Regions from separate parts of the Yersinia kristensenii genome, predicted to be linked through region 2. Evidence: predicted binding sites of a transcription regulator. Region 2 holds the regulator's gene; each other region holds the start of a gene.

Region 1 (4,292 bases), 560 kb from region 2:
CCAAACTCGCGTAGGCGATGCATCAATTTCACTATTGGCGATGCTTGATTAGGGTCGCGATCATTCGCTCCGGTGATGACCACAGTCGCAGTAGTCCCTGCCGGATAGGGATGCTGCTGATCTTCACTATCCAGGCGGATCTTCACCGGCACGCGCTGCGCCAACCGTACCCATTCGAGATTATTATCAATGGTGGCCAGCCCTTTGCTGTCTGCGCTGCTGCTACTGTTGGTCACCCCCGCTGAGATGCTGTCGACGGTGCCGTGCAGGATGCGGTTGCTGCCGAGCGGCGTGATTTCTGCCCGATACCCCGGTTTAACCCCTTCCAACTTGGTCTCTTCCAGATAAGCCAAGATATAGAAAGTGTCTTTCTTCACTAATGCCACGGCGGTAGCCCCGCGATTAATAAATTCTCCGGCATGGACATTCAGGTTGGTGACCCAGCCTTCAGCGGGTGCACGCACGGTGGTTCGCGCCAGATCAAGTTGAGCTAAATCGCGCACCGCAATAGCTTTTGCCAATTGATGGCGGACGGTTTGCAGCACATTGCTGGATTGATCAATTTCTTCTTGTGATAGTGCTTGAACCCCCAAACGTTGGCGTCTGCCGGATTCCCGCTGTTTCTCAGCAGCCAGTGTTTGGTAATAAGCAACATCGGCCTCGGCTTCAGCCAACGCTTGCTGATAGCGCGGCTGATCAATGACAAACAGGATTTGGCCTTTCTGCACCAGTTGGTTGTCTTTGACCGGCACATCAGTGATTAACCCACTGACATCTGGCGCAATCGCGACCACATCTGCGGTAAATTTCGCATCACGCGTCCACGGCGATTCGGTATAAAAAGCCCAGACTTTAAAAACAGCGATAACAGCCAGTAAAACCACCAATAAGGTGATGCCGATGCGGATTATTTTTAATACAAAAGTACTCACGGCGACCTCAGGAAGAAAGACGAGAAATTAAGTAAAAAAGGCAGCAATACAACGCGGTATTAAAGAGTGCCGGATGCCAAACAAACTCATAAATACCAGTGGGTTGTAGTAATCTACGCACCACAAAAAAAAGTGCCAGTGAAAGAAGCAGTTCAAGAAATATCGGTGGGAAAGACAGACCGAAAATCACCATCACCGGAAGCAAACTCATTCTTTAAATCCTTTCTGTTATTGGGTACCGGTGCCTCCACCTGAGTGAATAATCAGGCCGGTAATGAAACTCATCCAATCATTACAACCCCAGCTAAAAGCAAGAACCATAAGCCCACCATATAGGTTAAACTTAAATAACGAGTATATACCCTAAATAATTCGAGTTGCAGGAAGGCGGCAACTGAGCCACAAATCGGTCGGGAACCGATTTGAACAGCATTTATGCTAGCCCGCAGGGTGAGCCTCAAGGATGAGGCTCATTAATTCCCGAGAGCTTACATCAGTAAGTGACTGGGGTGAGTGATGACAGCCAACGCTCATGCAGCTTGAAGTATGACGGGTATAACTGTTGTTTGAATAAGGCGAGGTCATACTCCGGCTACGTGGTTTTCAACCTTGAGGCGGTTCTCCCGAGAGCAGTATATTAGCCTGCTTATTATCAACTTATCTACAATGTGTGATCTAAATCACTTTTAAGCCAGAGTTAACAATCACTGTGAAACACTCACTGTAAAAACAATCCATCCGGAGGGACTGTGGAAAGATTAAAACGGATGTCAGTATTCGCCAAGGTTGTCGAGTGCGGTTCCTTTACCGGTGCAGCACGGCAGTTAGAAATGAGCGTGTCGTCAATCAGCCAGACCGTGTCAAAACTGGAAACAGAGCTAAATGTTAAGTTGCTTAACCGCAGCACACGCCGTATTGGCCTGACAGAAGCGGGGCGGATTTATTATCAGGGCTGCCGGCGCATGTTGCAGGAAGTGCAGGAAGTCCATGAACAACTGTATGCCTTTAACAACACGCCAACCGGTACACTGCGCATCGGCTGTTCATCCACGATGGCACAAAATGTGCTAGCAACCATGACGGCTGAAATGCTGACAGAGTACCCCGGTTTGTCGGTCAATCTGGTCACCGGAATTCCAGCACCGGACTTGATTACCGATGGTTTAGATGTGGTGATCCGCGTAGGAGCACTACAAGATTCTGGGCTATTTTCGCGCCGCCTCGGCTCCATGCCGATGGTGGTCTGTGCAGCTAAAAGCTATTTATCGCAGCACGGCACACCGGAAAAACCCAGTGATATGACCCATTTTTCCTGGCTGGAATACAGCGTTCGACCAGACAGCAATTTTGAATTAATTGCGCCAGAAGGAATTACCACACAAATATCCCCGCAAGGGCGCTTTGTCACCAATGACTCACAGACCATGATCCGCTGGCTCAAGGCGGGGGCGGGGATTGCCTATGCCCCACTTATGTGGGTAATAGAAGAAATTAAACGTGGTGAAGTCGAAGTGCTGTTTAAAAAGTACCATTCAGATCCTCGGCCGGTATATGCGCTATATACCGAGAAAGATAAAATGCCACTCAAAGTCCAAGTTTGTATTGATTATTTAACCGAGTATTTTAAGCGAGTCGCTGATATATACCACAGTTATCGCTAGATAATTAGCTGGTATATATCTATAAATAACGCGATTTAGCGAGGAAACTCTCAATTTAATTGAGAATAATCCGATCTACTCAAGTTGACTGAGTTCGCCCAAGCGCTTCCAATATCTGAATATAGACTAAAAACTCTATATAGCGTTGTATACATAGCACATTTAAAACTATTTACCCGAGTGACTGGGGAATAAAATCAATGGATAAAAGAAGTTTAAATCAATAAATGTCTATTTTACATACGACATCACGAGCACTATATTAAAACGATCGCTCCGGCGGTCATAATATGTCAGCCACTAATACTTTCCCCAACAATATGGGAAAGTATTAGTGATAAATAAAAACTCTACGCCGTGCCACCCACGGTTAAATTATCCAGTTTCAGAGTCGGTTGACCGACTCCCACTGGTAGGCTTTGCCCCTCTTTGCCACACACTCCGACGCCTTTATCCAGCGCCAGATCGTTACCGACCATGGAAATCTGCTGCATAGCTTCAATGCCGGAGCCAATCAAGGTCGCGCCTTTCACCGCGTGGGTGATTTTGCCTTTCTCAATTAAGTAAGCTTCGGAAGTTGAGAACACAAATTTGCCGGAGGTGATATCCACCTGACCACCACCAAAGTTAGGTGCATACAGGCCATATTCCACACTGGCAATGATCTCTTCCGGTGTTGATTTGCCCGCCAACATATAAGTATTGGTCATGCGCGGCATTGGCAAGTGCGCATAGGATTCACGGCGGCCGTTACCGGTCGGCGCAACCCCCATCAGGCGTGCGTTCAGCTTATCCTGCATATAACCTTTCAGAATACCGTTTTCAATCAGTACGTTGTACTGGCCCGGCACCCCTTCATCATCAATAGCTAATGAGCCACGGCGACCTTGCATGGTGCCATCATCCACCACAGTACAGAGTTCTGAAGCCACCAATTTACCCATTTGGCCGCTAAATACGGAGCTGCCACGACGGTTAAAATCACCTTCCAACCCGTGACCTACCGCCTCATGCAGTAATACACCCGGCCAGCCTGCACCTAATACTACCGGCATAGCACCGGCAGGAGCGGCAACAGCAGACAGATTCACCAGTGCCATTCTGACCGCTTCATTGGCAAAATTATCAGCCCGCACTTCGCCATCAACGGTTTCCAGGAAGTAGTCATAGCCGAAACGGCCACCGCCACCACTGGCACCGCGTTCGCGTTTGCCGTTATCTTCCACCAATACGCTAACTGACAGCCGCACCAGAGGGCGTACATCCGCCGCCAGCGTACCGTCGGTAGCCGCCACCAGGATTTGCTCATACACGCCAGTCAGACTGGCACTCACTTCCTGCACTCGTTTGTCCGCAGCACGCGCCACTTTATCGACCCGGTGCAACAAAGCGATTTTGTCTTCCCGTGACAAACTTTGCAGCGGGTCGAGCAGCGGATAGAGCGCCTGATGGGAAATCTCACCCAAGGTATGCACTTTGCCATTGCCGGTATCACGCACGATACTGCGTGCCGCATGGGCACTTTGCTGTAAGGCATTCAGGGTGATTTGGTCGGCATAGGCAAAACCGGTTTTTTCACCGCTGACTGCTCGCACGCCAACACCCTGATCAATATTGTAAGAGCCATCTTTGATGATGCTGTCTTCCAACACCCAGGCCTCGTGATAGCTGGACTGGAAATACAGGTCAGCGTAATCGA
Region 2 (4,292 bases):
GGCCAATGACTTTGGTCAGTTAGAACAAAGTGTGGAGGAGTACGGCAAAAGCGGCACCGGGCGCTCACGTAAGTATTTGCACACTTATGATGAAGCCGTGCCTTATAACCAGATTCCGGGTACTTTTACCCCCTGGGAGCCACTGCCTGAACCCACCGATGTGTTGTTTTATGAAGGGTTACACGGCGGAGTTGTGACCGAACATCATGATGTGGCAAAACATGTCGATTTGCTGGTCGGCGTGGTGCCCATCGTCAACCTGGAGTGGATTCAAAAATTAGTCCGAGATACCGGTGAGCGCGGCCATTCCCGTGAAGCCGTGATGGATTCCGTGGTGCGCTCCATGGACGATTACATTAACTACATTACGCCGCAGTTCTCGCGCACCCACATTAACTTTCAGCGCGTGCCGACCGTCGATACCTCTAACCCGTTTGCCGCCAAAGCGATTCCATCACTGGACGAAAGTTTTGTCGTCATTCACTTCCGCGGTTTGGATCAGATTGATTTCCCCTACTTATTGGCAATGCTGCAAGGGTCTTTTATTTCCAATATCAATACATTGGTCGTCCCAGGCGGGAAGATGGGGCTGGCAATGGAGCTGATTATGGCACCGTTAGTGCAGCAATTGCTGGAAGGTAAAAAAATCGGTTAATCCTTCGTCCTTGAAGCCGCAGTAAAGCAATTACTGGAAAGAAAAAATAATTTGACGCTATCCCAACCCAAAGTCGTTGGGGCTGCAGGTAGGCGGCAAGCGAACTCATCCCGATGAGCTTACATAAGTAAGTGATTCGGGTGAGCGAGTGCAGCTAACAACCCTGCAGCTTCAAATACGAAGGGGTTAATTACGCGATGTCACGGATTTCAAAACTGTGGGTAATGGTCGCCGCTTTACCCAACATTAGCGAGACGGAGCAATATTTCTCTGCTGACAGCTCAACCGCGCGCTCCACAATTTTATCGGTCAAGCCCTTGCCGCTCACAATAAAATGCAGGTTAATTTGCGTAAACAGGCGCGGAGCCTCTTCCCGGCGCTGTGAAGTTAACGTCACTTCGCAATCGCGCACATCGTTACGGCCTTTTTGCAAAATAGAAACCACGTCAATGGCGCTACAGCCACCCGCTGACATTAACAACATTTCCATCGGGCTCGGCGCTTTATCTCCTGCATTCCCGTCCATTAAAACTTGATGACCTGAAGCAGACTCACCCAAAAATGTCAGCCCTTCAACCCACTTTACACGTGCCTGCATAACTCATGCTCCCGGTTAAATTTTCTCATTCAGACTACCCTTTCATTTACAAACTGGCAATGTAACCCGATGTTCATCATGCTGAAGCGATACAACACAAGACACTGGCCTCATCCTGTGCTACAAACAGAACCGAAAGTGTTGTTTCTTGAATTAAATAGAGTAGCTTCTCAATACTCAGTGAAGGGTTTCTACTCGGTACGCATCTTGGCTATACCTTTCGGCAGTTGAGCAAATTAATATGCTAAATGAAAGTGTATTTTATAAGCACGCCGTACAGGGAACTCTGAGCCCTGTTAAGTTAGGCAGCGATAACAACAGAGGATAACAGCGAATGGTTCTCGGCAAGCCACAAACAGACCCGACTCTCGAATGGTTCCTGTCTCATTGCCATATCCACAAATATCCATCGAAAAGTACGCTAATTCACCAAGGTGAAAAAGCCGAAACGCTTTACTACATCGTGAAAGGCTCCGTTGCGGTGCTGATCAAAGATGAAGAAGGTAAAGAGATGATTCTCTCCTATTTAAACCAGGGAGATTTCATCGGCGAGCTTGGATTATTTGAAGAAGGCCAAGAACGTAGTGCTTGGGTTAGGGCAAAAACTGCCTGTGAAGTGGCTGAAATTTCTTACAAAAAATTCCGTCAGCTGATTCAGGTCAATCCAGATATATTGATGCGCCTGTCTTCACAAATGGCGAATCGCTTACAGATAACCTCTGAGAAAGTGGGTAACCTCGCTTTCCTGGACGTGACTGGGCGTATTGCACAAACGCTGCTTAATCTGGCAAAACAACCGGATGCCATGACCCACCCAGATGGGATGCAGATAAAGATTACCCGCCAGGAAATTGGTCAAATAGTTGGCTGCTCCCGCGAAACTGTGGGGCGGATACTAAAAATGCTAGAAGATCAAAATCTGATCTCCGCGCATGGTAAAACGATTGTCGTTTACGGCACCCGTTAAAACCCTATAAACCGGTGCTGTTACCTCGGCACCGGTTTTCTTTTGTGTGATTAATAAATTTCTGGGGCCTATATGAATTGGCAACGGCTTATTTATCATCCTGAAGTGAATTATGCACTCCGCCAAACACTGGTTCTCTGCTTGCCGGCGGCATTGGGGTTCGCAATGGGTGAATTGCGGTTGGGGTTGATGTTCTCCCTGATACCCGCCTGTTGTAATATTGCTGCACTAGATACCCCTCATCAACATTTCTTCCGGCGGCTGATTGTCGGCGGGGCTCTCTTTACTTTCAGTAGTTTTCTGACTCAACAACTGCTGCTGTGGGATATTCCATTACCTGCGGTGATGCTTGGTTTGGCTTTAATGTTGGGTGTCAGTGGCGCTATCAGCCAGCTCAATGGCCGCCTGCTCCCCGCCGCACTTATCGCCGCTATTTTTAGCCTCAGCATGGTAGGTCGTGCGCCTATCTGGCAAGCGCCATTGATGTGTGCCGTGGGGACGCTCTGGTATGGTCTATTTACCTGGCTATGGTTCCGGTTATGTAAAGACCAGCCGATCCGTGAGCCATTGAGTCAGCTTTATCATTTGTTGGCCGATTATTGCGATGCTAAATACAGTTTGTTTGGCCAGCATGTTGAGCTAGAAAAGGCCATGCCGCCGTTGCTTGACCGGCAACAAGGTATAATGGACAAAATTAATCAGCTTTATCAGCAATTTAACCTGATAGACAATGCCACGAAAAAAGAGCGAAAACGGCTATTGAACTTGTTTCAAATGGCGCTTGATTTGCAAGAACACATCACTGCGGCAGTGAGTCAGTCAGAAAAAACGCAAGAGTTAATTGATCAAAGCCCGATAGAAACAGTTCTTAAGCGCAATATGCAGGTTATCTCGACGCAAATGCGCACCATTGCCGATGATATTCTCTATCATCACCGCGCAAAAACGCATTTCAGTGCGGGTGATGCGCTGGTCGAGCTGGAAGAGGTTGCCCAGCAGCACCCGGATAACCCCGTGGCGCAATTCTTCTATTACCATATCAGCCATGTTACCCAAATCCTGAGCGACCAACGCCCGCAGTATGATCGCGCCTTGATGTCCAACCAACCCTCTCAGCCATTTTGGCCAGCACTCGTCAGTTATTTATCGTTTAAATCCAGTGCATTGCGGGATGCTGCTCGCCTTGGTGTCACTTTGGCCGCGGGCAGTTACATCGGTAATTTGATCCATCTGCCTAAACCTTATTGGATTTTGCTTACCGTGATGCTGGTAACGCAAAATGGCTATAACGCCACTAAAATTCGGATCCATCACCGCGCCCTTGGCACCCTGATTGGGCTATTACTCGCGGCAGCTTTGCTGCATTTTCAAATGCCAGAAGGCACCACGTTAAGCATCATGTTGCTCATCACCCTGGTGGCCTATCTGGTTCAACGCAAAAACTATGGCTGGTCGGTCATTTTTAGAACCATCACTACGGTTTATATCTTGCAGTTATTGACCGGCGAAGGTGCGGACTTTTTAATCCCGCGGTTGCTCGATACCTTAATCGGCTGCGCCTTAGCCTTCGCCAGCACATTGTGGCTATGGCCACAGTGGCAAAGCGGTTTACTGCGTAAAAATGCGCATCAAACACTGGAGAATTATCAGAAAATCCTGCGCATCCTGCTGAAACCTCATCCGAATATCGAGCAACTGGCGTTTGAGCGCATCCAGGTGAACAAAGCCAGTAATGCCGTCCTCAATTCACTGAAACAAGCTATGCAGGAGCCGGGATTCAACTCAAAATATCTGGCGGACATGCGTCTGTGGGCTACCCATAGCGAACTTATTGTCGGGAATATCAATGAGATGACCATCCTGACGCGGGCTTATCCATTAGCAGAGTCGCCAGCAGAATCGGATAAACACCACATTCAACTGACGGTTAAGTTAGCGGAAGAATATTTACAGCTCTGTGAAATGGCGATTCAACAATGTCAGCAACGGCTGGAATCAGATAACAGTGAGGGGAATAACGATTTTGTTCAAATGCCAGATAGAGAGACTGATACGCAAATCTCTGAGCTTGA
Region 3 (4,292 bases), 540 kb from region 2:
CGCTCGGGCCTTTTTGCGCGGCGACCATGCGCCCAAAGATTTCCGCCGCTTTGCCGTTATCCAATACGGTTTGCAGCTTAGCACGGGCATCGGCATCATCTTGCGCCAATCCACCGGACAGCAGCATCTCGACACACAGCGCCATGGTCACTTCCAGCAGACGCGGATTACGATATTCGCCAGTCAGGAAGCGCACCGCTTCGCGCACTTCGACCGCATTACCGGCACTGGAAGCCAATACTTGATTCATATCGGTCAGCAGCGCGGTAGTTTTGCACCCCGCCCCATTGGCGACACCGACAATGGCCTTGGCCAAGTCCTCAGATAACTGATAAGTCGGCATAAATGCACCCGACCCCACTTTGACATCCATCACCAGCGCATCCAGCCCTTCAGCCAGCTTTTTAGCCAGGATAGAGGCGGTAATGAGCGGAATGGAATCCACCGTGGCGGTGATATCGCGAGTCGCATAAAAACGTTTATCCGCCGGTGCCAGCGAGCTGGTTTGGCCGATGATGGCGACGCCAACATCCTGAATGATTTTGCGGAATGCACTGTCATCGGGGAAAATATCAAAACCGGGGATAGCTTCCAGTTTATCCAAAGTCCCGCCAGTGTGGCCCAAACCACGGCCCGAAATCATGGGTACATAGCCGCCGCAAGCCGCCACCATTGGGCCGAGCATCAAGGAAGTCACATCACCCACGCCGCCGGTGGAGTGTTTGTCCACAATCGGGCCATTAAGGTTTAGGCTCTTCCAGTTCAACACTGTGCCTGAATCGCGCATTGCCATAGTGAGCGCCACACGTTCTGGCATACTCATATCATGGAAATAAATGGTCATCGCCAGAGCAGCAATTTGGCCTTCAGAAACAACATTGTCGCGGATCCCATTGACGAAGAAACGAATTTCTTCTTCGCTCAGTGCCTGGCCGTCGCGTTTTTTACGGATAATTTCTTGTGCGAGAAACAAGGTATCCCCCTGCTTATGAAATAAAAGCAGCACAGCGGACAAAATAGCCCGCGGTGCATCTGCTCAGTTCAATGACTGAGATAATGATTAGTAGCCAGTGGTTTTGCTGTTGCTCTGATGACCCAAGGTCGTCAACAAGCTGCCTAACAGACTGGACGCGCCAAAACGGAAGTGGCGAGCATCAGCCCAACCTTCCCCCATCAATTGATCTGCCAACTGTAGGAATTGTGCCGCGTCTTGCGCAGTGCGCACCCCACCCGCCGGTTTGAAGCCCACGGTTTTCGCCACACCCAAGTCACGGATGGTGCGCATCATGATGCTGGCACTTTCCAGCGTGGCATTAACCGGCACTTTACCGGTGGAGGTTTTGATGAAATCTGCACCAGCTTTGATAGCAATCTCAGAAGCCTGTCGAATCAAATGCTCTTGCTTTAACTCCCCAGTTTCAATGATAACTTTCAGCAGCACATTAGCCGCGGCACAGGCGTCTTTGCACTGTTTCACTAGTTCGAAGCCGACTTTATCGTTACCCGCCATTAAGGCGCGATAAGGGAAAACCACATCCACTTCATCAGCGCCATAGGCAATCGCCGCCTGGGTTTCAGCTAACGCGATAGCAATATCATCATTGCCGTGAGGGAAATTGGTCACCGTAGCAATGCGGATTTCAGGTGTTCCCTGCTCGCGTAATGTTTTACGCGCAATAGGAATAAAGCGAGGATAAATACAGATTGCCGCAGTATTACCGGCCGGGCTTTTAGCCTGATGACACAGAGCAATCACCTTATCATCGGTATCGTCGTCATTCAGGGTGGTTAAATCCATTAAAATCAGCGCGCGTTTGGCATAATCATTGAGATTCGCGCAGGCGGTTAAATCGGTCATAAAACTCTCCAACACTATTTCAGCCCCGGCACTTTGCCAAGACTGAGCATTTATTTATGAGCCACATGGTTCCAGCTCAATACGTTGGCGAGCGGACTTGGTTCCTTGAAGATAGCCCCATGGGAAAACCCTTAGGTAGCAATTGAGATCCATCTCACCGCACTAACTTGTCGCTCTATTTGAACACGTTATCAGCACATGAGATGTGTTCGGATTCACATTAATCAAGAGTAACTTGTAACGAACTGAGATTATATGTGATTAAAATCACAAAATAACCTGATTTATAGCTTACTGACATTAATATGCCCACTTGCATCAAGAATAGCTTATGGGCAGGAATACGCCTGATTATGAGCCATCTCATCAAGATGGCTCATGGGCAAAATTACAAGGCCAGGAAGAAGCCGGCGATGGTGGCACTCATCAAATTCGACAGAGTCCCTGCGGCCACCGCTTTCAAGCCAAAACGCGCGATATCATGGCGGCGGTTCGGGGCCATGCTACCTAACCCGCCCAACAAGATGGCGACCGAGGACAAGTTGGCAAAACCACACAATGCAAAGGAGATAATGGCTTTGGTATGGTCAGAAAGCACCTGCAAACCGGCCGCGCGCACCAGCTCTTCCGCCTGTAGATACTGACCGAAATTCATAAATGCCACGAATTCGTTCACGATAATCTTTTGGCCGATAAATGAGCCAGCGACCATAGCTTCACTCCACGGAACCCCGATCAGATAGGCAATCGGCGAGAAGACCCAGCCCAGAATTAGTTCCAGAGAGAGTTGCGGATAATCGAACCAGCCACCAATCCCGCCGAGAATACCATTTAGTAATGCAATCAATGCAATAAAGGCCAGTAACATCGCCCCGACATTCAGCGCCAGTTGCAGACCAGAAGCCGCGCCAGACGCCGCAGCATCAATGATGTTCGCCGGGCGATCATCTTCAGCAATCAAGGTGGCAGCATCCACATTATCGTGAGTTTTCTCAGTCTCCGGCACCATCAGTTTGGCAAAAAGTAACCCACCGGGGGCGGCCATAAAGGAGGCGGCAATCAGATATTCTAAGGGTACGCCCATTTGCGCATAACCGGCTAACACCGAACCGGCAACCGAAGCCAAACCACCACACATTACGGCGAACAATTCGGATTGGGTCATGGTGGCAATATAGGGACGCACCACTAATGGAGCTTCAGTTTGCCCAACAAAAATATTGGCGGTCGCGGAGAGGGATTCAGTACGCGAAGTCCCCAATAGCTTTTGTAAGCCGCCGCCTAATACCTTAATCACCAACTGCATTACGCCGATATAATATAAGACGGCAATTAATGAGGAGAAAAATACAATGACGGGTAATACTCGCAGGGCGAATACAAAACCACCGCCGCCGAAGACTTCAAACATTTTGTCGGAAACCAAACCGCCAAACATAAATGAAATCCCGTGATTGCCGTAAGCAATAACATTCGCCACACCTTCAGACATACCACCCAGGATGCGACGGCCTACCGGTACATATAAAATCAGTGCGCCAATACCCACCTGAAGAATAAATGCCCCAACTACAGTGCGGATATTAATCGCCCTAAAATTACTTGAAAGAAGCACGGCTATTAATATCAGTACTGCCATTCCGACTAAACTCATGAGCATGCCGATAATCCTGTTAATGATTTGTATTGAAATAATGTGGCGTGGATTATACCGGCATGATCTGGCGTTCAAACAATCTCTGTCACAAATAAACACAACTAAAAGTAACCGTAAGGTAATTAACGTGATGGAAATCACATTAAAATAATAAATAAAGCATAGTTCGCTAACTATTAGTGCGGTTTACTCGGTGAAATAAAAATTTAGCGTGCGGATTTATCGACTGGCGGCAATTGAAATAAGCGCTGACTGTTGTGCAAAAGGTGAGTAGCAATCTCTTCGGGTGCTTCTTGGCGTAACTCGCACAATGCAGCGAACACATTAGCCGCTCGCTCTGGCCGATTAGGTTGTCCCTGAAAACCGGCGAGTGGCATATCCGGCGCGTCCGTCTCCAGCAATAACGCAGATAGCGGTAACTCAGCCATGACATTTCGCGTTTTCTGCGCCCGTTCATAAGTGATGGTTCCGCCCACACCAATGTAATAACCCAAGCGAATAAATGCCTGCGCCTGCACTAAGCTGCCCGCAAAACCGTGTACCACCCCTGCACGTGGCAAAGCTGCTTTACGCAATGCTGCGGCCAGTTGATCATGCGAACGGCGCGAATGCAAAATAACCGGGAGATCATACTGCCTGGCGAGCTTCAACTGGGCGTTTAAAAATGCCAATTGGCGGGGTAATTGCGGCTCATCCATATAGAGATCCAAGCCAATTTCCCCCACCGCGACCAGTTTTTCTGTTTTATCCGCCAGCGCTGCGGCTAAAGCGGCTAAA

Evidence for each region. Region 2 encodes CRP, which controls carbon source genes, mostly activating them, when cyclic AMP is high. Its sites were predicted from a motif close to ATGTGANNNNNNTCACAT; they were not measured.
Region 1: a site for CRP is predicted at 1,601-1,618, ahead of aaeR (HTH-type transcriptional activator AaeR). Genes of this name have one in related genera too.
Region 3: a site for CRP is predicted at 2,114-2,131, ahead of deoC (deoxyribose-phosphate aldolase). Genes of this name have one in related genera too.

What each region holds. Positions count from the first base shown of each region.
Region 1 is NZ_UHIY01000001.1:1,749,871-1,754,162, reverse strand. Features, by position in the region: gene aaeA (p-hydroxybenzoic acid efflux pump subunit AaeA) at 1-932, opposite strand, end outside; gene aaeX (p-hydroxybenzoic acid efflux pump operon protein AaeX) at 940-1,143, opposite strand; gene aaeR (HTH-type transcriptional activator AaeR) at 1,682-2,593, shown strand; gene tldD (metalloprotease TldD) at 2,944-4,292, opposite strand, start outside.
Region 2 is NZ_UHIY01000001.1:1,190,109-1,194,400, forward strand. Features, by position in the region: gene DX162_RS05655 (phosphoribulokinase) at 1-655, shown strand, start outside; gene DX162_RS05660 (OsmC family protein) at 846-1,253, opposite strand; gene crp (cAMP-activated global transcriptional regulator CRP) at 1,588-2,220, shown strand; gene DX162_RS05670 (YccS/YhfK family putative transporter) at 2,293-4,292, shown strand, end outside.
Region 3 is NZ_UHIY01000001.1:650,590-654,881, forward strand. Features, by position in the region: gene deoA (thymidine phosphorylase) at 1-973, opposite strand, end outside; gene deoC (deoxyribose-phosphate aldolase) at 1,061-1,858, opposite strand; gene DX162_RS03025 (NupC/NupG family nucleoside CNT transporter) at 2,247-3,518, opposite strand; gene DX162_RS03030 (TatD family hydrolase) at 3,722-4,292, opposite strand, start outside.